4 regions of the Gracilibacillus xinjiangensis genome follow, and region 1 is predicted to be linked to each of the others. Evidence: riboswitches for the same ligand, from Rfam matches in the RefSeq annotation. Region 1 holds a riboswitch; each other region holds the start of a gene.
What was found. A riboswitch is a leader RNA that binds a small molecule or an ion and turns the genes downstream of it on or off. The one in region 1 is predicted to bind S-adenosylmethionine.

Region 1 (8,136 bases):
CTTCCACTGTTGCAGAGCCATATGTTTCTACATACCATTTAATCACAATGTAGAGTGATTCCCACGCAGATAATGCTTCTGAAAACCGGAAATTTCTTGTTTGATGTGCTGCATCATTACCTAGCAAGCGGATATTATGCATTGCATCACTTTGTTCTTTCAGGATAAGACCTTGATCCACTAAACAATGAATTCGATCATTTAAGCCTGTCTTTTCATATTCTGATATCTTTTCTAAATGAAAAACATGCTGGATAACTCCCTCAACAAATACTCGGGCATGTGTGAGCATTGTTCTGGGACTAGTAAATACACTGTATTCTAGTTCTCTGGCAATTTGAGCTAACTCAAAGGATATCTCCTGAAGAAAATAATAAAAATACTTTTTCTGTTTCATAATACCTAACCTCTCGATCAATCTTTTAATAGTTTATAAGACAAATAAAAGCAACTATCAAAAGATAGTTACTCTCCAATACTATATTGCTTCCCATAAATTCCAGGGATAATCATTTGGCGGGATGGAGTCACAATAGGTTTCTTCTTTTTTTACTGGGTGGTCAAATCCAATACAATGGGACCATAATGCAATTTGTTGTCCTGGTTTATTGACTTTTGCTCCATATTTCTGATCACCGAAGAGAGGGAAACCACGTGAGGCAAATTGAACTCTTATCTGGTGAGGACGACCTGTATGCAGATCAACTTTCACTAGACTAAAATTATTGGATGTTTCGAGAACTTGATAGTCCAATACCGCCTTTTTCGCTTTTGTCTCCCTTTCCGAAGCTGTCCTGACTATATTTTTTTGTCGATCTTTTACTAAATAATCCTCTAATCTGCCAGACTTCTTATAGGGCAAGCCATGAATCACCGCTAAATATTGCTTAGTGACAGAGTTTCTTCGAATCGCATCAGATAATCGGGATGCCGCTTTGGATGTTTTAGCAAATACCATGGCACCGCCAACAGGCCGATCTAATCGATGCACTAAAGCTAAATATACATTCCCCGGTTTCTGATAACGTTGTTTGATATCTTTTTTTAATATGTTTAACAGATCCTCATCTTGTGAGCGATCTGCTTGAACTGGAACGTTAACAGGTTTCTCGACAGCAAGCAGATGGTTATCCTCATGCAGAATCGGAATCTCCATAGTATCTCCAGACTCCTTTTTTTTATTGATGTCTTCGATCATACCATAAATTATACCTAGTTAAAATAGTCTCGTCCAAAATCTCTTTTGCTCTTACCAATAAAAAAGCCTTTGTCGCTTCTAATGCAACAAAGGCGTGTAAACCATTTTATCCCCAGATCTCTTTTGCTAAATCTACAATGTACTTCAATTTATTCCATTGGTCTTCTTCTGTTAATTTATTCCCATGGTGTGTAGAGGCAAAGCCGCATTGAGGACTTAAACACAGCTGATTTAATGGAACATATTTGGATGCTTCTTCTACACGAGCTTTAATCAATTCTTTATCCTCTAATTCTCCATTCTTTGAAGTAATCAGTCCAAGTACAACGTGAGCTCCGCCGTTCGGAATATGATCTAATGGTTTAAAACCGCCTGAGCGTTCATCATCATACTCCAGGAAAAAGCCGTTCACTTTTTCTTTTGCGAATAATGTCGGTGCAATTAAGTCATAACTGCCTTCAAATGCCCAGTTAGAACGATAGTTTCCACGGCAAAGGTGTGTTGTTACAATAAGGTCACCAGGTTTGTCTTCAAGTACGCCATTTACAACACGTAATGCCAAATCAATTAAGTAATCTCTTGAAAATTCTCCGTCATTAAACGGGATATCTGGTGAAGATAGTCCTGCAATATACACATCATCAAATTGAAGGTAACGAACACCCGCATCATAAAATGCTTTGATTGCATCACGATATGCCTGAATCACATCTTTTGCAAATTCTTCAATATCTGGATAAATAGAAGCATTGCGAATTCCTTCATTAAATAATTGATTCGGACTAGGGATTGTCTGTTTAGCAACCGCTCTTCCGTCAACAATTTCGTTAAATTCTTTAAAATCCTGAATAAATGGATGTTTTGGATTAAAAGAAACCTTGCCATTATTGCGGATATTATATCTCTCTGTTTCTTCTTCTCCATTAAAGATATAGCCAACTTCCGGAACATATCCTTCAATCCCGTTTAAATGCTCCAAAAAGTCGGTATGCCAGAAGCGACGGCGAAACTCTCCGTCAGTAACAAGCTCTAAACCTACTTCAATTTGTTTATCAACAATGTGTGCAATTTCTTTATTCTCCACTTCACGCAACTGTTCTGAGGAGATTTTCCCTTCTTGAAAATCTTTTCTCGCTTTCAGCAGACTCTCTGGTCTTAACAGACTTCCTACATGGTCGGCTTTAAATGGTGCTGTAATTAGTTTTGTTGTCATTGTTCATTCTCCTTTTTTTGGCATTTAACTTTTCTTAATTAGCATCAAAAAAGACCTTCTAAGAAGAAGGCCTTTCATTAGCAAAAGTCATTCTTCTTATCTTTTAGACTGTTTGACAGTCTATTGGAATTAGCACCGGGTCTATCGATATAGACTGGTTGCTGAGACATCGCAGGGCCAAATCCCTCCGCCTCTCTTGATAAGAAATTATTTAATTTTATAAAATGATACTTTCATTTCCAGGAATTATTTATATCCCGGATTAATGGATGGTGTAACTCAACCAGTAGCTAGTACTTATGAGTAACTGATTGTAAGTTTAATATATCGTTCAATAAAATGCAATACTTTTTTTCAAAGAATTCAGAATATTAAAAACCATAAACAATGATATATTACTAATGCTGGCCATTTAGTGCCTTTTCATTAAAGGATGCTAGATTTAATTGGTCACAGACAATTTGATTTTTCCCTTTATGTTTTGCCCGATATAGAAGATCATCTGCTTCATCAAAGAAATCCACCTTAGATAAGTGTTTCTCGAGGTGTTTCAAGCCAATACTAACCGTTACATTTCCATTTAATTCCTCATGAAACTGTTCAGAAATATGACAACGAATTTCTTCTAACAAACTATAGGTTGTTTCTAACTGTTTGTTTGTCAGTAATACAGCAAATTCTTCCCCCCCATACCTGGCAACAATATCATCCTCTGTTACTTTTTCGGAAATGGCAATTGCCACACGCTTTAATACAATATCCCCATTACTATGTCCATATTTATCATTTACCCTTTTAAAATTGTCAATATCAATAACAGCTAATTGCAACGGCATATCATAAACTATACTTTGTTCATATAGAAAGTCCAGATATTCATGGAATGTTTTATGATTATAAAGCCCTGTTAGTGCATCAATCTTCGTCAGCCTTTCCATCATTGTACTCTTCACCATTAATTCCCGCTCCTTCTCTGTAGTCTTATGCAGCATCTCTAGAACTTCATTTACCCTGGATAGAATGAACAGAAAAACGAAGTAGCTGCATAATAAAACAAAGATATAAGCAAAATATTCATATACAGATACAGCAGCTCGAATTGATGGCAATAAATAAATGGAAGACAAACCAATAAGATTTACAATCAAACTAAATTTAAGTTTTTTCTGATCCAAATAAATTAATATGGCAGCCATTGGCAGCAACATCAGAACCTGGAGTCCTGGTACAGAAGGGTGACTGATAATGATAGCCAGTGCAGATATCGTGCCCGTAAATGTCAAAATTCTAGCACCTTTTACCCCTTTTACCTTAATAAAGTAACTAGTTAATCCCATTGCAGCTAATTGTATAGTTGCAGGAATTAGTAATTTACTTATTGTATACTCCTTTACATAATATGGGAAGTAGTATATCGTGATAATTAAACCAATCACTTGCCCTGCAAATGACATGAATACCATTATCCAATAGATATTTAGCACTTTCACAGTCCACAATTTATTGTTAACAAGTTGGTGACTTTCATTTATCATTTGTTTCCCATCCTTTTATCTTCCGTGCATTACCCTTTTATTAATTATACACAATCCATTAGGCCTTATCACCTAATATCTTCTATAATATTGTTTTTTTACATTTTATCCTACGATTTACTTAGAATAGTATATTTCGGTAATTCTCTATTTATTGCTAACTTACTATATAATGCGGTTATATATACGACACATGGAATTTTTACTATGAGCTCTTTTAATTTTTGTTTACTCGTATGTTCTCCGTGGTATAGTCTTCTATTAGAAAGGAAGAATACTTATGATTTCTATATATCTATCGACACCCGAGGGGAAATTAAATAGAGAAGAGAATTTTGTTGAAAACAGCTGGATCCAATGTACCGCACCAAGTATGAAGGAGATAAAGACCATATCGAAATATTGTCATGTACCAGTCGAATTTTTGGAAAATCCGCTGGATGAAGAAGAAGCAGCAAGAATTGAGCATGATGAAAACACTGGCAGTACACTAATTATTAATGATTTCCCAATTGAATATGAAAATCAAGAGCATTTCACTTCATATACTACGATACCAATTGGTATTATCTTAACAAACTCACATATTATTACAATTTGCCATAAGGAAGTATCCTTTTTAAAACAAATGCGTCCAAACGTTTTTACTAGGAAAAAAAGTCGTCTGGCATTGCAAATTTTACTTTCAATTTCCACATTATATTTAGAATGTTTACAACAGTTAAACAAGCAGCGTATTGCTATTGAGAAGAATTTAATCAAATCATTAACCAATAAGCAGCTTTACGGGTTAATGGAGATCGAGAAAAGCTTAGTTTACTTTTTAACATCATTAAGGGCAAATGATGATGTGTTAAAAAAAATAGTCCGGACAAATTCAGTAAAAATATTTGAGGAAGATAGAGATTTACTTGATGAGGTTCTTATTGAGAACACGCAAGGTATGGAGACAACTGAATTATATTCCAGAATAACGGACAGGGTGACAAGTTCGTATTCTTCTTTAATTTCCAATGAAATGAATAGTGTTATGAAAACTTTGACCCTTTTTACAATTTTCTTAACAATGCCTACACTTGTTTTCAGTTTCTTCGGAATGAATGTTGTTCTGCCATTAAGTGCTGATAAGTCTTACTCTTGGATTCTAACAATCCTTATATCCATAATCCTTTGTGTCTTTATTGGGCTTTTCCTTTGGAGAAAGAGAATTATAAAATTGAAACACAGCACAAACAAACGGTAATTACATTCGGTCTGTTTAATAGAAAAAAGCATGCAAATTTTGCATGCTTTTCTTACTGAAAATATCCATTCTCCTGTTAGCGACTATGGAACCAGTCAGCTTTTTCCATATGTAGAAACGGTATATCTGTATCCACCTCCCCTTCTATATCATCAATCGAAAGGTCTAATCCCTTGAGCCATTTACCGAAAGGAAATATGGCAGGGGTTTTGTTACTGCCAAGAGCGAACCATGCTTCTAACTCTTCCGGAAAATAAGCGGCAGTATGGATCGTTCCTGCCCAATTCTTATATTGATTTGAAAATAACCCTTTATCTGAATCATTTAGTAAATAATATGCTTCTTCAGCATCTAATCCGTGTTTCTCTTCCATTTTATCAAGTCTTTCCTTGGAATCATTCAAAAAGTGCTTATTTTCTTTTACTTGAAGTTCAAAATGATTGGTACATGCATACCCTACCCTGCTTTTTACTCCTCTTGGTGATGCTTCTACTATTGTTGGTTCATCATTTCCATCATAAAGGATATAACTGAAAGATCCTCTGTGAGGTATTTCCTTTAATAAGTCTATTGCTTCACTAGTATTTTTACATTGTTCCAATATGATTCTTCCAATCATATTACAAACAAATCCATCGCCAGGCCGTTTTCGATTTGTAAACGTATAACCCAGTATAAGTCCCTTCTCATTCATTCCATCACATCTTCCTGTCACTCTCTGACTTACACCAATTGTCGCAAGTCCACCATCTGAAGGGTGATATAAGATAAACCTCCCGTCATATGTTTTCGGATGGTAATCATAGTTTCTGATCATATAATCGTTCCCAATCATAATCGAACAACCAGATTTTTGGACTCTCAGCCGGTATCCGCCGAACTCTAACAATACTTTTTCCATTGGCCACTGAAGTGCTTCTTGTAATCCGGTCAATTCATCCCAAAGTTGAGGAGCAAACTGCTGATACATTTGTTTCGTCTCTTTGATATTTATACTAAATAAAGGCCTGCGAACCTTCCATTGTCTTTCCCTGTTCTTAACAATATAAGAATCCTTTATTTCTTGTCCTTGAAAATAACCGAAATCATAATGAGTACCTTTAAATGGTATAATATTTGCTCTAATTCTTTTCATTTCGATACACCTCTGAATTTTTGTCTTGTTGCTTACCCTATAAACTTTTTGATTCATTATAATTCTTCTTACAGCTGAATTCAAAAAATTGTATTTACTATACGTACATATCTAGGGTTTTTCTGGTAATCCTAAAAAATATGTGGAACCATAAGCGGTCATTTTTACATAAAATACAACAAAAATGAATAAGGGAGGGGGGCCTCATTTTTTATCAAAAAAAGCTTACACCTGAATTAAAATCACTTAAAAAGGCATTAAAAAAGAAACCGCAAACATATAACCCACTTGATTTCACTTACACTGAAAAAAAAATCATTTCACATATTGAAAAAGAGACAGAAAAAAACAATTTAAATAATATCACAAGAACCAATGCCTATTTGCAATTTTTCCACGAATATCCTGAGATTGAGTGGACATTTCTTGCACATATGGTATCAAGAAATGCCGGTTGGAATATGACTGATTTGAAAGGGAGTTTCTTATCAAGACTGTTATCGTTAGAACAACAAAGGTATTTTTTCTCATTTCTTGAAAGAAGTAATTGGCTGATATTCCAAGATGCATATCCTCAACTTCTTTTATATAAAGAATGTAAAAAAAGAGAAGAGAACTATTTCCACCTTTTATCCCATTTTGGTGTTTCGTATTTTATGGATGTATTATGGAATGATTACTTACAAAACAAAAGTAATCCGATTATTACAGTTGCACTTATTATTAATGAACAAAATTATATTGAAAACAGGGTTGTTCATCATCCGGAATATTATGCGACATTAATGGAATCAATTGAATTCAAACTACAGGAACTGTTAGAGCTTAACCAAATCCTATTTCCATATTATCTAAAGGATGAAATAAATGTTACCGGACTCCCTGTTCACCATTTTGCATCATTGGAGGAACGGATCTTATTAGGAAAACAATTATATTATTTATTATTCGATCCTCAATATTTTGGGAAAATACTTGACTTTGCGACAAACCAACCACACACGGGTTCACGGAAAGACTTTAACCCCCAATTATTTAATCACATCATAGAGGAGTCTGCATATGAAAGATTTCAAGCAAGGCTGGAAAACTGCCAACTAATAGCAGGGAGTAAAAAAATATACAGTCCAAGGCTAAAAGATGCTTGGCAAAACGTCCAGCAAAAACCTGCTGAAAAAGGGGATTGGTATAAAGACTGGAAAGTTATTAACTATCTTAAACCTGTTGTGCCGAAAGATACAACTGTGGATATTTATAACGAGTATTGTGAAGGGTTGAAAAAGTTAGAATTAGCGGTTCTAGCTAAGAATGCGTTTAATAAGTAGTTTTTTTATTAATAAAAGCTCACATAATGTACATGTGAGCTTTTAAAATCGAATATCCGGATAAAAGTACTTCAACAGTTCTTCAGCATTATGTACTTCTTCATCTGGCTGATATGGACTTATACTAGGGATGGACCTTTTTCGGTGGTTCATCCAAATTGCCTTCCAGCCAGCTTGTTTGGCACCGATGACATCTTTTTCATAAGAATCGCCAATATACACGGTTTCCTTTGGATCACTAGCAAGTTCTGATTCTACAATATCAAATATTTCTTTTTTTGGTTTTGCAATACCATGAGTGCCTGAAATGAAGATATTATCTGATGGTATCCATTTGTCTAACTCTAATTGCGTAATTTTCATTGATTGATGGTTTTCCTCACCATTTGTAAGGATTGCTAGTTGCTTATTCTCGTTCTTTAATTTAGTTAATAATGCGGAAATCTCTGGAAACAGGGAAATTTTTTGCTGTTCCTTTTTATATAAT
Region 2 (8,136 bases), on a different contig from region 1:
GTTTCATTATTATCAGAAGCAGCTTTTACGATGACCTTTTCCTCTAATTTTAAAATTTCCCCAGTTTCAGCATGCAGTTCAAGTTCATAGTGTGATTCTGTTCCTTTTATCTCCACTTCATAGACTCTGCGATTATCATTTTCTTCTAATTCAATTTCAACGATTTCACCTGAAAATTGACTCTTTACTTTATCCTCAGCCTCTTGTTCAGATAAATAAGCACTTGCTTTATTTGGTGAAAACTGCAGAATTGCTAAAATTCCTCCGACAACAAGTAAACTTGTTAATACAATAAAAAATGTTTTATTTTTCATGAAAAGTACTCCTTTCTATTCGATACTTTTATTGTAGACTTCGATAATGAGTACCTCATGAGAGAAAAATGAGAAATGGATGAGAAATCCTCTCATCTTTCTTATTTTGGGATATGGATGGAGAAAGTAGAGCCTTTTTTAAGTTGACTGTCTATCGTAATATAACCGCCATGTGCATCGATTATGGCTTTGCAAATCGCCAAGCCTAAGCCACTCCCGCCAGCTTTTCTGCTTCTTGCTTTATCTACTCGATAAAAACGATCGAAAACTAGTTTTTGATCGTTTTCACTTAAACCATCACCAAAGTCATGAACAGAAATAAGCACATGCTCCTCTTTATCTACTAAATAGATGTTAATTTCTTTATCACTATATTTACAGGCATTATCAACTAATATATAGATTGCCTGGTATAGTTTTTGCTTGTCTGCACTAACCATTCGAGACAAAGGGGATTCCTCATATAAGTGGATATCACGATTGTATGCAATAGATAATGAGCGAACCACTTCACGAATCAAATCAGTAATATTAACTGGTGCAAAGCGGACATTCTCGATCGTTTCATTCTTTGCCAACATGAGCATTTGCTCTGTTATATGCTTCATTCTACCAGCTTCTGAAAGAATGGCATCAACAGCTTCATCAAATATTTCTGTTCTTTCTTTACCTCGTCTCTGTAGTAACTCTGTATAGCTGGTTATCACAGATAGTGGTGTTTTTAACTCATGAGACGCATCTGAAACAAATCGGGCTTGTTTAGCCATATTCTCGTCAATTCGATCAATCATTTGATTATATGCTAGTTGCATTTCAGCAATCTCATCTTTCCCATTTGCTGTTATCGATATTTTTTCCCATTTTCCATTCTTTGGATTACTGTTGATCTCCCTTGTTAGCCTCTTTATCGGTTTAGTAACATAGTGAGCGATCATGATGCCTGCTAAAATAGCTGGTATGATCATAAATAATGAAGTGATCAATAAAACAACTTGGAGTCTGTTGAGTGCATCTTTCATGGAATATAAAGCTTCACTTACTTGAAGAGTAACAATGGATCCATCATTCCAAATAACAGGGATGGCTACCTGTACATATGGTATATCATCTGATGAATGGTTTAGTGTTGTCATCTCTTTGTCGGTATATTGAACTGGCCAATTATGGTAGCTTGCGTCTTTGGCATAGTTATGGATCGGATGGTTTGTTTCATCAATAATACGAATCATTCCATTAGCAGGTAAGAATGCCTTTAATAGGCGCGAACTGTCTACATTGATTTCATCTTGCTGAGCAATAGCCTCCATAATGGATAGCGCATCTTCCTTCACACGAGCTATCTCGTTCTCACTAACTCTGCTTTCATATAAAAAATAGACAACACTGTTGACGAACACAACAACAATTACCATTCCTATACTTAAAAATAACTGTACTTTTGTCCCCAGTTTCATATCTTTATGTCCTTTATAGTATAACCAACACCGCGAATCGTCTGGATGGTAGACTTATTAAATGGTTTGTCGATTTTATTTCGGACATAACGAATATATACATCTACTACATTTGTATCACCAGCATAGTTATATCCCCAAACTTTATCGAGCAGTTGCTCTCTTTGGAAGACTTGGTTTTTATTTTTAAGTAAAAATGTTAGTAAATCATATTCCCTTGGTGTCAGTTCAATTGACTGTGTGCCTCTTTTTACACTTCTCGATTTCAAATCAATCAGAAGATCATCAAATAGCAGCATGTCTGTTTCCTGTTGTTGATTAGTATTTGTTCTTAAATGTACTCTAATTCTAGCCAGCAGTTCTTCGATTTGGAACGGCTTTGTTACATAATCATTTGCACCAAGATCTAAACCTGATACTTTATCATGCACTTCGTCTCTTGCTGTTAATAGAATAATAGGTGTATCTTTATTTATTTTGCGAAATCTTCTTAACACTTCGAGACCACTCATTCCTGGTAACATAATATCTAATAATACCAATTGGTAAGTATTTGAATGCAATAACTGAAAAGCATGTTGTCCATCTAAAGCTGTTTCTGTTTCATATCCCTCATAACTTAATTCCAATTCCAATACTCTTGCAAGTTTCTCTTCATCTTCAACAATCAATATGGACGACATCCTGATTCACCACCTTCTTTTCAATAATATAGCACAGACATGATAAAAAAGTGATAAAACGAATAATATTGTTGACATTTTCCAATTGCTAGATTACCATAGTTAATAATTACATATCTATTCTTATCCAGAGAGGTGGAGGGACTGGCCCTTTGAAGCCTCAGCAACAGACATATTGTACTGTGCTAATTCCAGTAGCGTTTGCTGAAGATAAGAAGAGCAGTGAAACGGCATTCAACCTCTTCTTATTTGTAAGAAGAGGTTTTTTCTCATTTTCTCATGTTATCATAAGAATAGATAAATACATATTGAGAGTAGGATAATTATGACAACAATTACAAATGTAGCACCATTTCGAGCAGACCATGTAGGAAGTTTATTAAGACCTGAAAGATTAAAGCAAGCACAAGCTGATTTTAAAGCAGGAAAAATAACAGAGGATCAGTTAAATGAGATTCAAATAGAAGAGGTAAAAAGAATTGTAGACAAGCAAATTGAAGCTGGTTTAGAGCTTGTTACTGATGGAGAGTTTAGAAGGCTGTGGTGGCATACTGATTTTATGGAAAACTTGAATGGTTACGAGGGGTATGTACCAGACCATGGGTATCAATTTGCTGACTTAGAAACAGAACCATATAATGTTAGAAACATTGGGAAGATTTCTTTTAATCCAGATCATCCTTTTATTCAACACTTTAAAGATTTCAAGGAGATTGTTGGCAACAGGGCTGTAGCTAAGCAAACAATACCTAGTCCAAACCAATTCTTTTATCCTAATTTAAGAAACCATGATTTCTATCCCGATATGGAAGAATTCACTAAAGATATCATTCAAGCATACAAGGATGCTGTGAAAGCATTTTATGATGCAGGTTGCCGTTATTTACAATTTGATGATGTATATATTGCTGGACTTTCTTCACCAGACATGAGTTTTGAAGGAGATATCTATAATCGGGAACAATATATCGATCTGGCACTAAGGGTGGTAAATGGTGTCCTGGAAGACAAGCCGGAAGATTTAATTGTTACAACACATTTATGTCGCGGGAACTATCAATCATCATGGGCATTTAAGGGCAGTTATGAGTTAATTGCACCAACTTTATTTGCAAAAGAAAAGGTAAATGGTTTCTTCTTAGAGTATGATGATGAAAGATCAGGCGGATTCGAACCACTGGCTGAAATTCCAAAAGGTGGAGCGAGAGTGGTTGTGGGTGCTGTGACTTCTAAAACAGGTGAACTGGAAGATAAGGAAGCAATAAAAGCAAAAATTAAAGAAGCGTCCGAATATATTCCTCTTGATCAACTTTGCTTAAGTCCACAATGTGGCTTTGCATCAACACATCATGGAAATATCCTGACAGAAGAAGAGCAATGGAAGAAATTAAAATTTATTGTTGATGTATCAAAAGAGATTTGGGGATAAAATAATAGAAGACTATCGCTCAACAGAGTGATAGTCTTTTCATTTTCTGGAAATGCATGTTCACTGTTCCATCAAGTACGTATGCTTACTCTTCATTACTGTTCATCAATGTATTCATTACTGCACTCATTTCTTCTAAATAAAAATGAAAAGAAGGGAAAAACAATGATGAGAAAATGGTGATTAGAGTAAGTATATCGCTAAGGAAACCCTCCGCTTTTAAAGTTACATTAAACAGTTACTAGTTCTCCTGTATTGGATTTTTCCACTTTTTCTATGGAGAACAAAAGTTCAGACAGCTTTTCGTAATCTTGGTTATCCATAGCAGTACTTAGAGAATCCAGAAATTCTCCCCATTGTTTTGTTTCTTCGAAAATTTGCGCAGCCATACACGTAGTATTAGCTGAAATCAAGCGTTGTGCCCAGCTGTATAACGGATGTGAAGTATCATGAGGTAATGCATCAATATGAGCCAACTTTTGAATAGTCTCTGCTAGTTCAGCTACTTCATTGTTCTTTAATTGGGTAAAGAGTAATTGACGTTTCTTGTTGTCATTAGGTGTAATGCTCTTTTCAAAATACAAACGGTCTAATCTACTTAATAAAATAGCAGCTTTTCCTTTCGTATCTTTGGTTGCTTTCTCTCTGATATCAATAATTTTAGATATGTTCTCTTCTTTAAAAGGCCCATGGAATCCTGTATTTGAGTCCATGTAACGAAGAATTTGAGCGCCGCCCAATCCGATACCATCCGTACCTGTATAGATGACTTGAGGTAAGTGCTTGAACCTGAATCCAGCAGAAAAATAAGTAAGTAAACCTTCTTCATGTGCTTTATGAACCATTGTAAGTGCTTCGGAGAAGGTAAGTTGCTCAATTACACACTTACTTGGATACGTATTAGCTGTTCCATCCCAAGTAACTTTATCAAATCCGCCTTCTTTAACTATTTCAATGCCTAACATTCCAATTTCAAAGCGATCTGTAATTAGCTTCGGTTTGCCGTTATTTTCTTTTATAGTTTTCTCACGGTCATCTAAAATAGGCGTGTTTATGTTGAAAGCTGCCGCTAATGCTTGGGTATGTGGATCTCTTCGAACATTACCCGCCATGTATTTCATGAATCGTATTGCCTCAGTTGCTGTCATCCTCTCAATTGCTAATTTGCATTCGGTTAAACCATCCATAAAAATAGCTGAACATGCTGCAGACCATGTATGTACAGTTTTTACAGCAGAAGGTTTAAAATCACTTTCAAATAATGGTCTCCCGACATATGATGAGGATGGTGCATCACCACCAACATTCAACTTAACTCTCCCAATAATGTTGAAATTGGGTATGCGGTACGGCTCAACTAATTCACGGTCTTGATCACTACCTCTTTCCAGGTGTTCAATGTGAACAATCACCCCTTTTAAATTATCGTTGGACTTTAAGGTTCCATACAAATGTCCTAATCCTGGATCAGTAATGGAAGCATAAGTTTGAACATCACGGAAGCCTGAATTTCCCCAAGGAATAATAGGACCATTATAACGATGCCCTTTTTCTAATAGTACATAGGCAAAGCGAATTGCCATTCGTTCATCAATAGTTGGTAAGCGATTTTGCTTCCGTAAGTCTGTAATAAGATTACTGATTACATGTAAATATTGAGAATTTGTTAGCTCTGGCGGTTCAATGTTATCTAAATCACCTTCTAGTTCTATGTGTATATAGAATCTGCCATCTTTCATATATAGCTTACTGGAATTTTGTCTTTCTTCCCATGCTTCTAAGTGGAGGTTAAGTAATGAATAGATGTGAAAAATGTTATTTAATAAAGTCTTCGAATCTTGATTTTGTTCCAGTATTTGATTTATTTCATGGAGAAAAAGCGTCTGAAATGTCTCTAATTCAGGAAATTCCTGTACTAATGATTTTAATTCACTTTGAATTCTTATATAAAAATCATTTAGTGTACAATATTCACTAATAGAATATGGAGTATTCTTTATGAACTGTTCATCTGTGGGTGATAAATCTTTTATTTTTTTTATCCTTAGTTCTTCCATAGCATCCAAAAGATCGGCACAAATTGCTCGTTTTAATAAACCCTCGTTAAACTGTAAATATCCTGCTTTCAATGAGTTACTTTGTAAACCATTGAAAGCATATTTTTTTGTATTCATGAAAACCCTCCTAATATTTTAAAATAAATCTAACAGCAAAAACCTTGCAAATGAATCTCAAAAATAATAGAATGATGTTAAACAGAATGAAAGAAAGCGTATTCTTAGTCGTTATCTCTTATGCGGCCAAACATTTGAAGGTAACGACACATTCTATTTTTTCCTTAAAACCCTTTAATATGATCATCCCTCCTCTTAAATAGTTTTTTTCATCAGCACCACCTTTCTTGGAAATTTTTCCTTATTAGAAAATACATGTTTATTATAGTTCTATTGTAATATTTTGAAAAGTAGGTACATTCTTCTACTATAATTACAATTGTTATACCTAGTTACTTATGAGTAACTAGACATTTGTGATGAACTAATGTTTATTAGATATATGGTTTTCTGGTGTGTTGTCTATTTTCATAAATTTTTAAAGGAGGCACTTTATGTGTGTAGAAAAGGAAATCTTTGAACCAGTTAGGGGGAAAGACAAATGTCCTATTAACAGTGTGTTAGAAGTGATAGGAGGAAAATGGAACTATAAAGTTATCCTTCGTTTAAATGATGGATCTAAAAGATTTGGTGAATTATTAGAGTGCCTTAATGGAATTAGCGCAAAAACCCTTACGTACTGTTTAAAAAAATTAGAAAAAAAAGGCATTGTTAAGAAAACAATTTATCCTGTAGTTCCGGCACATGTTGAATATGAACTAACTAAGAAAGGATATGAATTACAGATTCTCTTTGAGGAAATGCAAAATTGGGGAGATAAGTGGGAGAATTAAAAGAGAAGACTTAATAACATTATTTGTGGACTTCATGAAAATTAGCAATATATATTTATCGTTACAGAGAAAAGGGAATAACCCAATAATTTTAACAAGTAGGTCTGAGCATGGATGGTATGCTTGCTTGGTTCCCTGAAATTCGTCTCCTGGTTTACAATCCATGCTTTTAGCAACCCATGTTAATTTGTGTGAAAAAATAAAAGAAAAGTAAGATATTTAGAGAGAAGGCCTATAATATAGGGATTTAGTGCATTAATTCATTTCTGATGTTTCCTTTTTAACGAACTTTTTATAGTTTTCTCCCCAATCCCTCATTAAGAGAATGATAGGCTCGAGAGTACTTCCAAATTCAGTCATGGAATATTCTACTTTTGGTGGAACTTCAGCATACACATGTCGCTGAATAATACCATCATCTTCTAGTTCCCTTAATTGAAGTGTCAACATTCTTTGAGTAACTCCAGGCATTAATTTTCTAAGTTGGCTGAATCTCTTTTTTCCATCAATTAAATAAAATAAAATAACTCCTTTCCATTTCCCGCCAATAACGTCCAGAGTACCTTCTACTGGACAACCTTCCGGGCACCCGTATCCACTTTTTCTGTTTCTCATTGATTAACCACCTAACTGTAAATTTATTGTAATCATACTCAATATAAATAACATAAATGGTTCTTAATTACAAGAATGTGCCTACTTACCATATTTATTATTACTGTTTATAATACATTATGTACAATAAATTTTGTAGGAGGAGATTGGAATGAAAGCAATAGGATTATACAGATATTTACCAATTGAACACAAGGAAAGTCTGGTTGAGGTTAACCTTGAAAAACCAGTCCCGAGTGAAAATGATTTACTCGTAAAAATTATGGCTGTCTCCATAAACCCTGTTGATGTTAAAGTTCGGTCACCGAAAGAAAAACAGGAAACTGCCCCAAAAATCCTCGGATGGGATGCTTGCGGTGTAGTGGAAGCGGTAGGATCAAACTGTACTTTATTCAAACCAGGTGATGAAGTTTATTATTCTGGAAGTATCACAAAACCAGGTACTTATAGTGAGTACCATTTAGTGGATGAAAAAATTGCAGGAAAGAAACCTCAGTCATTATCTTATGCGGAAGCAGCTGCTTTGCCACTAACTGCAATTACTGCATGGGAAGGTCTATTTGATCGATTACAAATTGACTTAAATAATAAAAAAGAAAATGGAAAAAAATCGATTCTTATTATTGGAGGAGCAGGGGGAGTAGGATCAATTGCTATTCAATTAGCAAAAATAGCAGGTCTTACTGTAATTGCA
Region 3 (8,136 bases), on a different contig from region 1:
TGCAATCGGTCTTGTTTAGTAACAGCTGATTCGTGCCAAATGATATTTGTAGCTTTTGTCATGCTTTCGTTCCTCTCTGTAATCCTTTGATTAAAATTTCTGCCACTTCTGGGCGAGAGAATTGACGGGGTAGTGGTTCCCCGTTACGCAGTTTCTCGCGGACTTTCGTTCCGCTTAAGTGAACATGTTCTGATTTGTCATGCGGGCATGTTTTTTGTGTTGCCATGTTTTCACATTTGGAGCAGTAGAAGGCATGCTCAAATTTGAATATTTGAATGCCAAGTTCATCTTCGAATTTAGAAATGAAATCCTGTGCTTCATATGTGCCATAAAAATCACCAACACCTGCATGGTCACGCCCTACAATGAAATGTGTACAGCCGTAATTTTTACGAACAAGGGCATGTAATACCGCTTCACGTGGTCCGGCATAGCGCATCGCTGCAGGATAAATAACTAGTCTTGTGCGATTTTCTGGATAGTAATGCTTTAGGATTGCTTGATAGCTTTCCATACGAATATCTGCAGGAATGTCATCCGACTTTGTTTCACCAACTAATGGATTCAGTAATAAACCGTCAACAGATTCTAGTGCGATTTTTTGAATATATTCGTGTGCGCGGTGAACAGGATTTCTTGTTTGAAACCCAACAACTGTTTTCCAGCCAAGGTCTGCAAATAACTGGCGTGTTTCAATTGGGTCTAAATAAAAATCTTCGAATCCTTCGTGCCCTGGTCTGTTTACTAATTGAATTGGTCCAGCTAAGTAAATTTCGCCTTTTTCATATAGTTTTTTTACACCTGGATGGCTATCATCCGTTGTTCCATATACAGATTGGGCTTCTTTTTCCTTGTCATATCGATATTTCTCTTGTAAGTCAAGCGTTCCATAAAGTACACCATCTTCACCATATAACGCTACAGTGTCACCAATAGTTAATTGATCCGCTTCTTGTTCTGTTACAGCAAGTGTAATGGGTATACTCCAAACCGTACCATCTGCCAGATGTACGTTTTCTACAACATTCAGATAATCTTTTTCACCTAAAAAACCTGTTAGCGGGCTGAAGCCACCAATAGCGATTAATTCTAGGTCGGAAATGCCCCACTTATTGATCGTAAGGGAAGGCTGATTTTTAGCAGCCTCGATTGCTTTATCCCGATCTGCACCAGTTAATTCTCTGTTAACTAGTGTACCACCATGAGCTGTAATTGTTTCACGTTGCTTTTCAATAACTGTTGACATTATAAAACTCCTTTCGTTTCTCTATGGAAATTCTGGCCGTCATACACTGGGTCGACATAGCCTTTTCGAACAACAAAATCGCCGAAATGTTCATTTTCTTCTCTTTCTTCAGCATATATATGGATAATTTCCTTTAATGTTGCCAGTATTTCTTCTTCTCCAATATTTTCGCGATATAGTTGGTTTAACCTATCACCAGTAAAGCTTCCACCTAAATATAAGTTATATTTACCAGGTGCTTTGCCTATAAACGCTATTTCAGCTAAAGCTGGACGTGCACATCCATTTGGACAACCTGTCATACGGATAACAATCTCTTGTTCTTGTAAACCTTCCGCTGCTAATATGCCCTCAATTTTCCCAATTAAGGATGGTAAATACCGTTCTGATTCTGCCATAGCAAGACCACATGTTGGTAAGGCAACACAAGCAATTGAATTTCTTCTTAAACCAGAGTAATGTTTTCCATCCGTTAAGCCGTATGCGTCAATAATTTCCTGAATCTTTTTCTTTTTTTGTGGTGATACATTTGCAATAACAAGATTTTGGTTTGGTGTCAGGCGGAAATCCCCTGTGTGAACATTGGCAATTTCCCGTAATGCTGTCATCAGTTTATAGTCATCTGTATCTTTTACACGGCCATTTTCAACAAATAATGTGAAATGCCATCTGTTATTTCCTTTGATCCAGCCATATCTGTCACCATTGTGATCAAAGTGATAATCTTTCGCATCTTCTAATGAAAATCCAAGACGGTTTGCTAATTCTTCTTTAAACCAGTCTAGCCCGTAGCGATCAATTGTATATTTAAACCGGGCATTTTTCCGATCGGAACGGTTTCCGTAATCGCGTTGGATAGTTACTACTTTTTCAGCAACTTGAATAACATCTTCTTTTTTACAGTATCCGGCTACTTTACCTAGTTGCGGGTAAGTGTTGGTATTCCCGTGTGTTGAACCCATGCCGCCGCCAACAACCACATTAAAACCTTTCACCTCGTTATCCTCAACAATTGCAATGAAGCCTAAGTCTTGTGAAAAGACATCGATATCGTTAGATGGAGGTGCTGCAATACCAATTTTGAACTTTCTTGGTAAGTATGTCTTTCCGTAAATTGGTTCTTCCTCTTCTTTGGAATCGATTATTTTTTCTCTATCTAACCATATTTCATGATAAGCGCCTGTTTTTGGTGACAGATGATCACTAATTTTTTGGGCCCAATCTTGAATTTCCTGATGGACTTCTGACTGGTAAGGATTGGGGTTACACATTACATTACGGTTCACGTCACCACATGCAGCGATGGTTGTCATCAGTTCATCATTGATTGTTTTTATTGTTTCTTTTAAATTCCATTTCAATATACCGTGCAATTGGAATGCTTGCCTTGTTGTAAGTTTTATTGTATTGTCGCCATATTTTTGTGATAAGTCATCAACAGCTAACCATTGTTTTGGTGTTGCTACACCACCTGGTATCGCAACACGCAGCATAAATGAGTATGCCGGTTCTAACTTTTGTCTGCGGCGCTCATCACGAATGTCACGGTCATCCTGTTGGTAACTGCCATGAAATTTCAGTAGTTTTGTGTCATCATCTGAGATAGATGCAGTTATTGGATCATTTAATCCCTCAACAATTGTTCCCCTTAAAAACCGGCTGTCTTCTTTTAACTTTTCAATTGGGTCTAGTTTTTTCTGGTCGTTGCCTGCCATGGATATCCTCCTAATTAATATACGTCTCTTTGATAACGTTTTTCTTGTTTTAATTGATTGATATATGCTTCTGCTTCTTCTCGACTAACATCCTTTTGTTCAGCGACAATCTGAATGAGAGTTTGATGAACATCCTTCGCCATTCTCTTCTCATCGCCACAAACGAATAGATGTGCTCCGCGTTCCAACCAAGCGAATACATCTTTTGCGTTTTCTAACAGACGGTTTTGGACATAAACTTTTTCCGCTGTGTCTCTAGAGAAAGCTACATCCATCTTAGATAAATAGCCTTTCTTTAGCCAATTTTGCCAATCGACTTGGTATAGAAAGTCAGAACGGAAATGCTGATCACCAAAGAATAACCATGTGTCACCTTTTAAGTCGAGTTCTTCACGTTCCTCAATATATCCTCTGAATGGAGCAACCCCTGTTCCTGGTCCAATCATAATAACAGGTGTGGACTCATCAAATGGGAATTTAAAGTTTGGATTGCGGTGAACATATACTTCTACAACATCACCAGGTTTAATTCTTTCAGCAAATTCACCGGAACAAACTCCCGTGCGATCTCTTCCGCAGCTATTGTAACGAACTGTTGCGATAGTTAAATGAACTTCATCAGGGTTTGCCTTGTAACTGCTTGAAATGGAATATTGGCGTGCCGGTATCTTCCGCAGCCAATGCATCATCGTTGTTGGATCAAGTTCTGCTGGCGGATAATCTTGAATTAAATCAAGTAAATCCCTGCCATCGATGTATTGCTTAATTTGCTCATTGTCAGCAATTAATTTTAGTAAATCATCATTTTTGAAATAACTTACAGCCTTATCAAGCAAGCCTTTTGTCAATCTGGTAATTTCAAAAATGGATGTTAATGCTTCGTGAATGGAGCGAATTTCTCCTTGTTTATTGATCGGAACTGTTTGCTCTGGATTCCAGTCTAGTTGTTTAATAACTTGCTTTACTAAGTCCGGGTCATTTTTTGGATAGATTGCTAGACAATCCCCCGGTTCATAACTGAAGTTTGAACCATCCAGAGATAATTCAATATGTCTCGTTTCCTTATTCGAACCTTTTCCACTTAAATTAATATTTTCCAGAACTTCAGCAGAGAAAGGGTTGCTTTTTGAGTAAATGGGTTGTTCAGCTGGTGTAGGTGCTGCAATGTCAACGGTCTGTTGATTACCCTGGTCTTCTTCTAACTTTGCTAACACTCCGTTCATCCACTCTTCTGCCAACTCATCGTAATCTACATCACAATCTACTCTGTTGTAAATTCGTGTTGCTCCTAATTCTTCTAAGCGGTTATCAAAGTCTTTACCTGTTTGACAAAAATGCTCATAAGACTCATCGCCTAATGCCAGAACAGAGAAGCGGACGTTCTCTAATTTAGGAGCTTTACGCCCAAGTAAAAATTCATGGAACTGAATGGCATTATCTGGCGGATCTCCTTCACCATGCGTAGCTGTGATGATAAATAAATCTTCTACCTCTTTAATTTTCTTTGGCTTAAAATCATCCATGCTTGATACAGATACTTTTAGATTTTTTGCTTTTAATTTATCTGTTAGGCTTTCCGCAAGTGCTTGGCTGTTCCCGGTTTCGGAACCATATAGAATGGTTATCGTCCTTGTTGGTGCTGATGTCGCTTGTGCCTGTGGTTGCCCGGGAGCTGCCGGAGCTTCTGTTGCTTGAGAAGCAGCTAAATAGCCTGCAAGCCAATTTTTTTGTGCATTGGTTAGTGTTGGTAACAGCTGATTTAAGATTTCTGTTTGCCTTTCGTCAAAAGGACTATTGACAACTTGTAATGTCAAAAAACTCACCCCTAAGTAGATTTTTGGATAAAGGATCCATTTACATAATTAAACCTATTGATTTACTTTGATATTGTCATAAAAATAAGCACCATAACTTACGTGGTGTGTAATCCGCATTCTGTTTTATTGAAATTTGTCCATCTTCCTGATCGTTCATCCCCGCCTTGCTCTACTGGTTTTGTACATGGGATACAACCGATACTAGGATAATTTTGATCGTGCAAAGGATTATATGGTAAATTATTCGACCGGATATAGTCCCATACATCATCATGAGTCCAATAAATTAGCGGACAAACTTTCACAGATTTAAACCGATTGTCTTTATTAAAAAATTCTGTGTTTGCACGACTAGGCGATTGTTCGCGTCTTAAGCCTGAAATCCATGCTGTCGCACCATTCAACACTTCTTCTAATGGTTTTATTTTCCTTATATAGCAACATTGATCAGGATTTCGTTTCCATAAAGCCGAACCATGCTGCTCTGACTGCTCTTCTAACGTCAATTCAGGTCGTTTCATCTCAATTTGTAATTGTGGATACTTTTCTTTCACTTGATCAATTAAATCATATGTTTCCTGAAAGTGAAGGTCTGTATCAAGGAAAACTAACTTCGCATCAGGTTTTACTTTAGAAATTAAATCAATCAAAACCATACTTTCTGCACCAAAGCTGCAAGCATACACTAAGGAATCTCCATAAGACCCGTAAGCGTAGTCAATAATATCTTGAGCACCTTTTGTCTGATCCTCTGCGTCTGGTGTAAATCCATTCCAGTGACTCTCTCGATAATGTTCATACGTAATTAACTGCTCTGTCATGTATAAACATCCTCCTTTTGTTTTGATACAATCCTATTGGAAGAACGTGATTTGCCTCATACTTGATGGCAATTTACCTTATAATAAAAAACCTCTTATCTGGTTTGATAAGAAGTTTGATTGACATCACTACTTCTTATCTTCCGGGTACTCGTAGTATATGCTGTCCCGCAGGATTTGGCACAGTGTTCTAAGTTCGAACCTGTTGCCGAGGATTCACCGGGCCTGCCCCTCCACCTCTCTGGATAAGAATTGCTTTCTATGAACATTTAATGTAATACTATAACTATTTTTTGGCAATGTCAATAGAGATTTATGAAAAAGTGTACGAAGAATATAGATTGAGAGTATTTTACTATATAGTAATATTGCCAAACGTTAAGTAGGTTAATAATGTCATTCTGTTCATTTAACGTCTTACAAGTGCTTTGCACGATAATATTTCCGAAGCTCGAATCTTCTGAATTATGGTATATTATTGAGAAAGGGGGGGGCATATGCGGGGGTCAATGTGGCTTTGGTTATTATTATGGCTGTTGGCATGGACAGGTGGATTAATTGTCGAGATGGATGCTGAGTCTCATTCGGCATACCTTTTTGGAATGGCAGCCATTTTTTTCTCATTATTCTTCTTTCGTTCTATCATAAAAAAGGGAAATTACATCATTTGGTTCGGTTTATGCATTGTACTAACTGTTACATTTCTTATCCCATTGAATGGGGTAGTGAATCCATTTGTTTGGATGATGTTTATTTTTTTAATTGTCCATATTACTTATCTTTTCAGAGGAAAAACGATGTATAGCTTGTTAATCATCGTGATAGGATCCATTTATTTAATACATATGGAGTTTTTTTCACCTATAATTCTCCTCATGCTTTTTTTAGTATCTATATCTACAATTTTATTCGCTTATTATTTTCAAAAAAACGTAAAAGATGTAACAGACTTAGAAGAACGTTATCAGGCGCTATTGCATACGTATCGCAAGGTAAAACGTGATTCGATATCGAATGATGAGCATGTCAGGCAACAAGAGCGTATTTATATAGGAAGAGAAATTCATGATCGTGTTGGTCATACATTAACGAATTTATTAATGCAAATTGAAATATTAAGGCTGCAGGATAATCGTGAGGAGTGGAGCCAGCTAAAAAGTTTAGCACAAGAAAGTTTATCCGAAACGAGAAAAGCAGTGAAAGCATTAAAGGAAGATAAGATTACAGGGATTGCAGCAATTATTCAATTAATTCGTAAACTCGAGGCAGAGCAGTACATATCAATATCATTTTCGATGCGGCAAAATGCTCTGTCTATTTCATTGAGTCCAGAACAGGCTAGCGTTGTTTATCGTGCCATTCAGGAATCACTAACTAATGTTATGAGACACAGTTCTGGAAAAGAGGCGACAATCATTCTGGAAGCGCCTGGTGCCACCCATTTCCGGTTTGAAGTGATTAATCCATTACAAAATGAAATAGACATAAAAGAAGGATTTGGTTTAAAGGCGATGAGGGAACGACTGATTCAAATTGGCGGTCAATTAGAGGTTCAATCATACAGTAACCAATTTGTTATTCGTGGCATGTTTCCAATAAAGGGGGGTCCTAAGTGATAAAGATATTATTAGCCGAAGACCAAGCAATTGTTAGACAGGGAATTAAAATGATGTTGGAAACTGATCCAACCATCCATGTAACAGGTGAAGCAAAAAATGGCCAGGAAGCATTAAAATTACGTGAGCAGAATTATTATGATATGGCGATATTAGATATAAGAATGCCAGAGATGGATGGATTGCAAGCGGCAAAAGAGTTGCTAAGACGCTTTCCGGAAATGAAGGTACTGATGCTGACAACATTTAATGATGAAGAATATGCTGTTCAGGCGTTGAAAATAGGTGTTCATGGATACCTGCTGAAGGATGCAGAAGCAAGCCAGCTTATCCATGCAATCAAAAATTGTTTAGCTGGTGGATTACAATTACCAGGTGAGGTAGCGAAGAAAGTCGTCCCGCATTTGCTGGAAAAAAGGGCGCCTGTTAATGAAGGTCATCCTGTTTCATTAACGAAAAGAGAAACAGATATATTATGTTTGCTTGGAGAAGGGAAGAGTAATAAAGAAATTGCAGAGGCATTGGCTTTATCTGTAGGTACGGTAAAAAATCATATTAGTCAACTTCTTGATAAGCTTGAATTAAGGGACCGTACACAAATTGCTATCTATGCGATACGGAATGGTTATGTATAAAATGACTTAAGTCACAGTTTGGATGAAAAGTAATGACTGAGGGCAGTGTTCGCACTGTCCTTTTTCAATTAAACTAAGAATATATTAATGAACTAAAGGAAGGTGAACCCTTTGCTAGAAACAGAGGCATTGCGCAAAGTATATAAAAAGCAAGTAGCGGTGGATGATGTCAGTTTATATTTAAAACAAGGAGAATCTGTTGGGTTACTGGGACCAAATGGTGCAGGGAAATCGACATTCATCTCGATGATCGCCACTTTAATGAAGCCAACATCGGGGATTGTAA
Region 4 (8,136 bases), on a different contig from region 1:
CTTGGTGGTATGAACCCTCACCATGCTATTGTGTCAGGACTTGGAGCAATGCCTGAGAATAGCACAGGGGTTCCGTGGAATGCAGGGTATATCGTAGCTAGTGGGAATTTGATTACAGATTTGAGAGCAAACTTAAACGCAGAATCTCAAGGGAGATTACAAGTAGCTAGATTGTATGAAATGACAGATGATAATGGCGTAAAAGAGATGCTCTCTTTCTTATTAGCACGTGATACAATGCACCAAAACCAATGGATTGCTGCATTAAAAGAGTTAGAGGAGAAGTATGGTACAACGGTGCCGGGAACTGTACCGGATGAATGGGAAGCAACTGATTTTTCCTATGATCTAATGAACTTCTCTGAGGGAGAAGAAAGTACAACAGGCACATGGGCTTCAGGTAAAACACCAGATGGAAAAGGGAAATTTGGTTATGTAAAAGAACCAAAAGCTCATGGCGGTAAACAAGAATTAAAACCTGCCCCATTTTATGTTCATGGGACTCCGCCTAAAGGAAAATGATATGAATTTTTAATGTAATAAATAGCATCCTATAATAGGATGCTATTTGGTTATTTGACATCGGAGGTAGAAAACGATATGCAGAAACCCAATTCTAAATGTATAGGTATAGTAACAGCACCAGGATACACAGATCGCTTAGGAGAAGTTTTAACAAAGGAACTTCCAAAGCTATTATCAAGTTCTTTAGAGAGCGGAATTGAATGGAAGGTAGAATACATAGTTGATCCGTTAACTGGTGTGACCGAAGATGCAGAAAAAGTAAAAAAAGCTACTTACAAGGAGATGAAACAAAAAGAATGGGATATTGCAATATGTCTAACCGATTTACCGTTTTTTTACCATAAGTCACCAGTTGTGATGGAGATGGACAGGGTGAAGAATGTTGCATGGGTAAGTGTCCCTTCACTTGGCATATTTCCTTTAAAAAGAAGAATTATTAGTTTTATTATCAGAATACTAAAGGATATGGTGGATCCCTCCGTTGTCAATGTAAAACAACCGAATAAAGAAGAGGCAAGCAGTAAGAAAAAGTTAAAAACTCTCTCTCCATTTCAAAGGAGGGAAATGGATGATAAGGCGAATGGAAATGTGTTATATACATATAAGCCTAGAGTATTAGGGATTTTTCGATTAATACTAGGAATGTTAAGAGCGAATCAACCGTGGGTTATTTTCCCCCATTTTTTAAAAATAGTGGTGGTTGCTTTTACGACAGGATGTTTCGCTTTGGTTTTTCCGACATTGTGGAAATTAAGCAGTCACTATACTATTGGGCGAACGTTTTTAGTAACAGTTATTGCGATCGGATTAATGGTTACATGGATTATACTTGTACATAAATTGTGGGAAAAGCCTTATAAAGGAAAAAGTAAACCTCTGCGCATCATCTATAATCTTACAACAGTTTTTACATTGTTAGTAACAGTTGTTTTTTATTACATTATTTTATTTGTTTTCTTTATTTTTGCTGCCATTATTTTAATACCTAGTGAACTTATGCAATCGGAAATTTCCGGAAGTGTTGATTTATTAAGGTATATATCGTTAGCTTGGACCGCGACTAGCCTTTCGACGTTTATTGGAGCGTTTGGTACAACTTTGGAAAATGAAGATGCAGTTCTTTCTTCCACTTATGGAAATCGCCAAAGACAACGGTATGAAATAATTAAGAGAATGGAAGAGAAACATGATGATGAATCCGTCTAAAAGCTAAGAGGGAACATGGGCGGGAGTTCTCGTGTTCCCAATAATCCCCCCTTCTTTTAAGGCATCTGCCTTTTCTGCCTAAATTTCCCTATTTTATAGATATTAGTTTTGGTGTTTTACTATACATTTTCCTCTCACTAAAAAATAATTATTGGAAAACATTTCACTTTACATTAAGTTGAATATTTGCTAGATTAATTCATACTATATTTATGGGAATTAGGGGGATAAAACTATGAGAGGTAAGGAAAAAGAGAACAATTTTTTTCAACGAACATTATTCCGTTCATTGGATGGAATTGAATGGTTGGGCAATAAACTTCCATCGCCATTATCTTTATTTGCTATATTAGCACTTTTGGTAATCGTTTTATCTGGTATCTTCTCTGGTGTGTCAATAAATAATCCAACAACAGGTGAAGAGGTACAAGTTCATAACTTATTTAGTGTTGACGGTCTGCAATACATTTTCCAAAATGCTGTTGATAATTTTATAGGTTTTGCGCCATTAGGAGCAGTGCTTGTTACAATGTTAGGGATCGGATTAGCGGAACAGACTGGGCTTGTTAATTCAACATTAAAAGCAACAGTTTTCTCCTTTCCTACACGACTTTTAACAGCTGCACTTGTGTTTGCGGGGGTCATGTCCAGCCTTGCCATTAATGCTGGCTATGTTGTTTTACCACCATTGGGGGCTGTATTGTTTCTAGGCCTTGGCCGTCACCCGATCGCAGGACTGGCAGCAGCATTTGCGGGTGTTTCTGGTGGGTTTGGCGCCAACTTGTTTTTAACTTCCACTGATGCAATTTTGCGTGAATTAACAGCGGAAGCAACTCGAACCATTGACCCGCAATATGCGGATACAATTACTGTATCGATGAATTGGTACTTTGCCGCTATTTCTGTTGTATTAGTTACTGTCATTGGTACGTTAGTTACTGAAAAAGTGATCGAACCACGTCTCGGAAAATATGAAGGGGAGAGAAAGGGTGAGCAAGTAGATGAGCTTACTCTAGTAGAGAAGAAAGGGCTGCGTTTTGCCGCAATTAGTTTTCTGATTACATTAGCAGTCATGGCCTTTTTATCATTTGGGCCATTAAGAGGGGATGGAGGCTATATGGAATCCCCGTTCTTTGACTCACTTGTATTTGTCATTTTCATTATTTTCTTCGTTCCAGGTCTTGTCTATGGAATTGTCTCCAAAGTAATTCAAAACGATAAAGATTTAACGAAATTATTAGGGAAAACAATGGCAAGCATGAGCGGTTATATTGCTTTAGCTTTTACTGCAGGGCAATTCATTGCATACTTCCGGGAAACAAATATGGGAACAGTGATTGCATTCAAAGGCGCTGAATTTTTAAAGGAGACAGGCTTTGACGGATTTGGTCTAATTTTAACATTTATCTTTTTAACAATGCTTATCAATCTCTTTATAGGCAGCTCTTCAGCTAAGTGGACGATTTTAGCACCAGTCTTTGTACCAATTATGATGAACCTTGGTTATACACCAGAATTAACTACATTAGTTTACCGAATATCAGATTCTGTGACGAATATGATTACACCATTATTATTGTATTTCCCGGTAATCATTGCTTTTGCTCAGCGATATGAGAAGAAGATTGGTATTGGAACATTAATTTCTATTATGCTTCCATATTCTGCAGCATTTTCTGTAGGATGGATTATCTTGTTGTTTATTTGGATGTTGTTAGGTCTGCCTGTAGGGCCAGGCGCGGGGATTCACTATCCGATCCAATAAAGTAGGCTAAATATTTTTTAATAGTAGGGTGGCAGTTCCACGAAGGCTCAAAAAAGTGGAAAAAGTAATTCAATATGTCCCCGTTGTTACTTTTTCCCACTTGTTGCTTTTGATGATAGAAAGGTTTACTATTACAAAATAAAACCTAGTATATTTCGTTTCACTATGGTCGGACAAGTTGACAGATTAATTGCATCAGCAGGAGGTACATAAATGGATTATGAAGTAATTATCATAGGTGCGGGATCAATGGGTATGGCGGCAGGTTACTACCTAGCTAAGCAAGGAAAACGAGTGTTGTTAGTCGATAAATACAGCCCGCCGCATACCTTTGGTTCTCATCATGGGGAAACGAGGATAATTCGCCATGCTTATGGCGAAGGTGAGAGTTATGTGGAGATGGCATTGCGTTCACAGCAATTATGGAAAGAATTAGAAGATATATCCGGAGAAGATATTTTCCTTCCTACAGGTGTGATAAATGTCGGTGAATCAGATTCCCCGTTTATTCAGAATGTATTAAAAAGCTCAAAAAGTTATAAATTAAATGTAGAGAAGTTAACCGCTGATGAAATCAATCAACGATGGAGTGGCTTCAACGTACCTGATGAGTACATTGGATGTTACGAGCTGGACTCAGGGGTATTGATGAGTGAAAATTGTATCCGTGCATTTAAAAAGCTTGCATTAGAACATGGTGCAGAAATAGTAAGTGATGCAAACATTACAGCAATTTCTATCGAAAATAATAGTGTAACAGTGAAAGCCAATCAACAAAATTATACTGCGAAGTCCCTCATTTTAACGGCAGGTGCCGGCACGAGAAAACTTCTTCCGCAAATTGGGTTAGAGTTGCCTTTGCAAGAATTGCGCACTACTTTCTCATGGTTTGAAACTGGCGAAAACTTAGATCAATACCATTCAACTAATTTTCCGGCATTTTCTTTTCTATCACCTATCGGTACGTATTATGGTTTTCCAAGTATACATGGTGCTGGGGTGAAGATAGGACGACATGACAGCGGAACTCCCAGAGATATGGATAAACCAATCGATCCTTTTGGTACAAGTGATGCAGACAGAGCAGATGTTAGCAATTTTGCAAAACAGTATATGCCAGACCTTGGGGAGCATAAAGTAGGGAAAGCATGTACATACACAAATACTCCTGATGAGGATTTTATTATAGACAAGCATCCTGAACATGATCATGTTGTGATTGCGTGTGGTTTTTCAGGACATGGTTTTAAATTTAGTAGTGCAGTCGGTGAGATTCTTAGTCAATTGGTAACAGGAAATCGTGAGTCTATGTTAAATATTCGACAGTTTTCGATAAAAAGGTTGAAAAACTGTTGACATTCGACTCCTTTCTATATATGATTGAAAATAGTTTTTCCCAAAATATATAATACTTATCAAGAGTGATCGAGGGACATGGCCCGATGACATCCGGCAACCTTCTAATTGTTTAGAAAGGTGCTAATTCCTGCAGAAATTTTTTCTGAAAGATAAGGTTTTTAGATTAAAAGAGCCTTTTTCGATTATAAAAAAGGCTCTTTTAATTTTATTGTCGGGAAAATTAATTTTACTATTCGGTTTATGAAAAGGAGCAGGGTTTGATGTTAAGACTAGAAGGAATACGCAAACTATATGGAGAAGACGGAGATAATCCAGTTGAGGCACTTAAGAACATAAACCTTGAAGTAAAACGAGGAGAAATATATGGAGTAGTGGGATATAGTGGAGCGGGTAAAAGCTCTTTGATACGTTGTGTTAATTTACTTGAGAAACCAACTGCTGGAAGGGTCATTGTTAATGGCAAAGATTTAACGAAACTGCCAGCAAAAGATCTGAGAACAGAACGAAAGAAAATAGGGATGGTTTTTCAACAATTCAACCTGTTGCATTCAAAAACAGCCTTCGGGAATGTCGCGATGCCACTTATTTTGGAAGGATATTCGAAAGAAGCTATTCATGATAAAGTGATGAAACTCCTTTCATTTGTCGGTTTAGCCGATAAAGCAGATCACTATCCTGAGCAGCTATCTGGCGGGCAAAAACAAAGAATCGGTATAGCCCGAGCGCTAGCAACAGATCCACATGTCTTGCTTTGTGATGAAGCTACCTCCGCGCTTGATCCTGATACAACAAATGCTGTACTAGATTTGTTAAAACAAGTGAGAGATGAAATGGGAATTACCATACTTCTAATTACACATGAAATGAATGTGATAAGGGATATTTGCGATAAAGTGGCTGTTATAGATGGCGGAATGATAGTGGAACAGGGTACAACGATAAATCTATTTACATCTCCACAAACAGATATAGCGAAAAGTTTTGTTCGTACGGTCTTAAATGACGCGTTACCTGAAGCAACATGGAAGAACATTTTAGAAAAGGGTTCATCTAATTCTGTTTACAGAATTCTCTACAAAGGTGAATCTGCCAATAGCCCATTGTTATCAAACATTGCTAAGAAGTTCTCTGTTGATGTAAATGTCATTCATGGGACGATAACAACCATTCAAGGTCAGCCGTTTGGTAATATTATCATCGAATTTATCGGGGATTCTCGTGAAGTCAATATAGTTGTTAAGTATGTACAAGAACAAAATACAACAATTAGGGAGGTTGCGGCAGATGGAATTTAGTTGGTCATGGTTTTGGCCTGAGTTATTCGGTTCCCTTAATGAAACACTTTATATGATTTTTGTTGCATTTTTGATATCTTTATTGATTGGTATACCGCTGGGAATTACCTTGGTTATTACTAGAGATCAGGGGATCTTAGCAAATAAAACTGTTTTTAACCTATTGAACATTGTCGTGAATGTTTTACGTTCGATTCCATTTATTATCTTAATTGTTGCAATTATTCCATTGACAAGGTTGATTGTTGGAACATCAATTGGAACGACTGCCGCAATAGTCCCTTTAGTATTCTATACTGCCCCATATATTGGAAGGTTAGTAGAGAATTCTTTATTGGAAGTGGACCAGGGGACAATAGAGCTTGCAGAATCAATGGGTGCTACACCTTGGCAAATTATTTGGAAATTTCTCTTACCAGAAGCATTAAGCTCTTTAATTCTGTCCTTAACCATTGCTATCATTGGCCTAATTGGTGCGACAGCAATGGCTGGAGCAGTAGGTGGTGGTGGAATTGGCGATTTAGCCATTTCATATGGGTACAATCAATTCCAGACAGAGGTTATGGTTGTTACTGTGATCATTCTCGTAATTATGGTACAACTTATTCAATCAATTGGAAACTATTTATCTAAGAAAATTAGAAGATCGTAAGTAATTAATAACAATAATAGATGAGATATAAAAAAACAACTTAGGGGAGTTCAAACATATGAAGAAATTTTTAATTAGTTTTGCAGCAATAATTTTTATTTTAACTGGTTGTGGTTCCAATAACGGATCTGCTGATTCTACTAATGTGAAAGTAGGTACAACTACGGCAGAAACACCGACATGGGAGTTAGTGAAAGAATTGGCGGCAGAAGAGGGTATTGAGATTGAAATTATCCAATTTAGTGATTATGTGCAGCCGAATATTGCCTTAGACAATGGTGAAATTGATTTAAATGCTTTCCAAACAATTACTTACTTTCATTCGTTTAAAGAAGAACAAGGGTTACATTTATCAGCAATAGGAACGACAGCTATTTGGCCTATGGGAATCTATTCTGAAAAAATAGAAGAATTAAGTGAAATAGGGGATGGAGCGCAAATCATTTTGCCTAAAGAACCGACGAACTTAGGAAGAGCATTAATGCTTTTAGAAAAAGCGGAATTGATTACATTAAAAGAAGGATTTAATGGTTCCGGCGGGGTGGAAAGCATCGTGGAAAATCCGAAAAACCTTGATATTGTTACAGTAACAGCAGGCCAAACTGCCAGAGGATTACAAGATGCGACAGCGGCAGTTATTAATTCTGATATTGCCATTGCAGCAGGGCTAAATCCAACAAGTGATCCGGTTTTCCGTGAAGATGAGCAAAGTGTTCCATATATCAATATCATCGCATCACATACGGACCGTAAGAATGAGGAAGTGTTCCAACAAATCGTTGACATTTACCATTCGGAAAAAGTACAGAGCTTCATAGAAGATGAGTATGAAGGAGCAGCTGTCCCAGTGGTTCGACCGATTGAAGAGGTAATAGAGGAGCAATAGGAATAGCCTTAAAAAATACGTTTTATGAAAACCCCCACTTTTTACATTGTTCACATGTAGAGGTGGGGGTTTATTTGTAATCATCGGAGAAGTAGATTTAAATGGGCTGGGAATCTAAAATTCAGCACCTTTAACCTTCCCATTTAAAGGTTACCGCACTATTAGGTTCCATTTCATAATTAAAAGCTTCCGTTTTGTAGTTCACTTGGAATGATTCCGTATTGGAACTGGTATTAGCTACAATTAAAACAATTGACCCATCTGGATTTTTATAACCAACTGTTTCGAGTATACCATTGTAGTGTGTCGTGCTAATGCGAACTGCTCCAGGTTCAACAAATTTACTAGCATGTCCAATTGCATAATATTCTGCATTTTTCGAGACAGTACCATTATCTTTGTTGATTGTAACAACGCCTCTGCAATCAGTGCAACCGCCATTTGTTGG

Region 2: linked by a shared signal. The riboswitch ahead of ACFOY7_RS08335 (5-methyltetrahydropteroyltriglutamate--homocysteine S-methyltransferase) and the one ahead of ACFOY7_RS13750 (5-methyltetrahydropteroyltriglutamate--homocysteine S-methyltransferase) in region 1 are both predicted to bind S-adenosylmethionine.
Region 3: linked by a shared signal. The riboswitch ahead of ACFOY7_RS06055 (phosphoadenylyl-sulfate reductase) and the one ahead of ACFOY7_RS13750 (5-methyltetrahydropteroyltriglutamate--homocysteine S-methyltransferase) in region 1 are both predicted to bind S-adenosylmethionine.
Region 4: linked by a shared signal. The riboswitch ahead of ACFOY7_RS04120 (methionine ABC transporter ATP-binding protein) and the one ahead of ACFOY7_RS13750 (5-methyltetrahydropteroyltriglutamate--homocysteine S-methyltransferase) in region 1 are both predicted to bind S-adenosylmethionine.

The regions. Positions count from the first base shown of each region.
Region 1 covers NZ_JBHSDT010000008.1:506,433-514,568, reverse strand. Annotated here, with positions in the region: gene ACFOY7_RS13760 (DUF4145 domain-containing protein) at 1-397, opposite strand, end outside; gene ACFOY7_RS13755 (RluA family pseudouridine synthase) at 479-1,156, opposite strand; gene ACFOY7_RS13750 (5-methyltetrahydropteroyltriglutamate--homocysteine S-methyltransferase) at 1,305-2,411, opposite strand; SAM riboswitch class I at 2,505-2,617, opposite strand; gene ACFOY7_RS13745 (GGDEF domain-containing protein) at 2,810-3,946, opposite strand; gene ACFOY7_RS13740 (magnesium transporter CorA family protein) at 4,227-5,189, shown strand; gene ACFOY7_RS13735 (C45 family autoproteolytic acyltransferase/hydolase) at 5,266-6,324, opposite strand; gene ACFOY7_RS13730 (DUF2515 family protein) at 6,513-7,649, shown strand; gene ACFOY7_RS13725 (HAD family hydrolase) at 7,692-8,136, opposite strand, start outside.
Region 2 covers NZ_JBHSDT010000004.1:898,718-906,853, forward strand. Annotated here, with positions in the region: gene ACFOY7_RS08320 (PepSY domain-containing protein) at 1-314, opposite strand, end outside; gene ACFOY7_RS08325 (sensor histidine kinase) at 416-1,768, opposite strand; gene ACFOY7_RS08330 (response regulator transcription factor) at 1,765-2,451, opposite strand; SAM riboswitch class I at 2,572-2,668, shown strand; gene ACFOY7_RS08335 (5-methyltetrahydropteroyltriglutamate--homocysteine S-methyltransferase) at 2,777-3,880, shown strand; gene ACFOY7_RS08340 (hypothetical protein) at 4,111-6,054, opposite strand; gene ACFOY7_RS08345 (winged helix-turn-helix transcriptional regulator) at 6,489-6,827, shown strand; gene ACFOY7_RS08350 (winged helix-turn-helix transcriptional regulator) at 7,083-7,442, opposite strand; gene ACFOY7_RS08355 (zinc-binding alcohol dehydrogenase family protein) at 7,594-8,136, shown strand, end outside.
Region 3 covers NZ_JBHSDT010000004.1:366,304-374,439, forward strand. Annotated here, with positions in the region: gene cysC (adenylyl-sulfate kinase) at 1-62, opposite strand, end outside; gene sat (sulfate adenylyltransferase) at 59-1,246, opposite strand; gene cysI (assimilatory sulfite reductase (NADPH) hemoprotein subunit) at 1,246-2,961, opposite strand; gene ACFOY7_RS06050 (assimilatory sulfite reductase (NADPH) flavoprotein subunit) at 2,976-4,775, opposite strand; gene ACFOY7_RS06055 (phosphoadenylyl-sulfate reductase) at 4,874-5,599, opposite strand; SAM riboswitch class I at 5,733-5,851, opposite strand; gene ACFOY7_RS06060 (sensor histidine kinase) at 6,109-7,215, shown strand; gene ACFOY7_RS06065 (response regulator) at 7,212-7,850, shown strand; gene ACFOY7_RS06070 (ABC transporter ATP-binding protein) at 7,962-8,136, shown strand, end outside.
Region 4 covers NZ_JBHSDT010000003.1:238,760-246,895, reverse strand. Annotated here, with positions in the region: gene ACFOY7_RS04140 (manganese catalase) at 1-522, shown strand, start outside; gene ACFOY7_RS04135 (hypothetical protein) at 601-1,731, shown strand; gene ACFOY7_RS04130 (AbgT family transporter) at 1,967-3,496, shown strand; gene solA (N-methyl-L-tryptophan oxidase) at 3,710-4,852, shown strand; SAM riboswitch class I at 4,906-5,011, shown strand; gene ACFOY7_RS04120 (methionine ABC transporter ATP-binding protein) at 5,116-6,150, shown strand; gene ACFOY7_RS04115 (methionine ABC transporter permease) at 6,140-6,802, shown strand; gene ACFOY7_RS04110 (MetQ/NlpA family ABC transporter substrate-binding protein) at 6,861-7,688, shown strand; gene ACFOY7_RS04105 (glycoside hydrolase family 30 protein) at 7,819-8,136, opposite strand, start outside.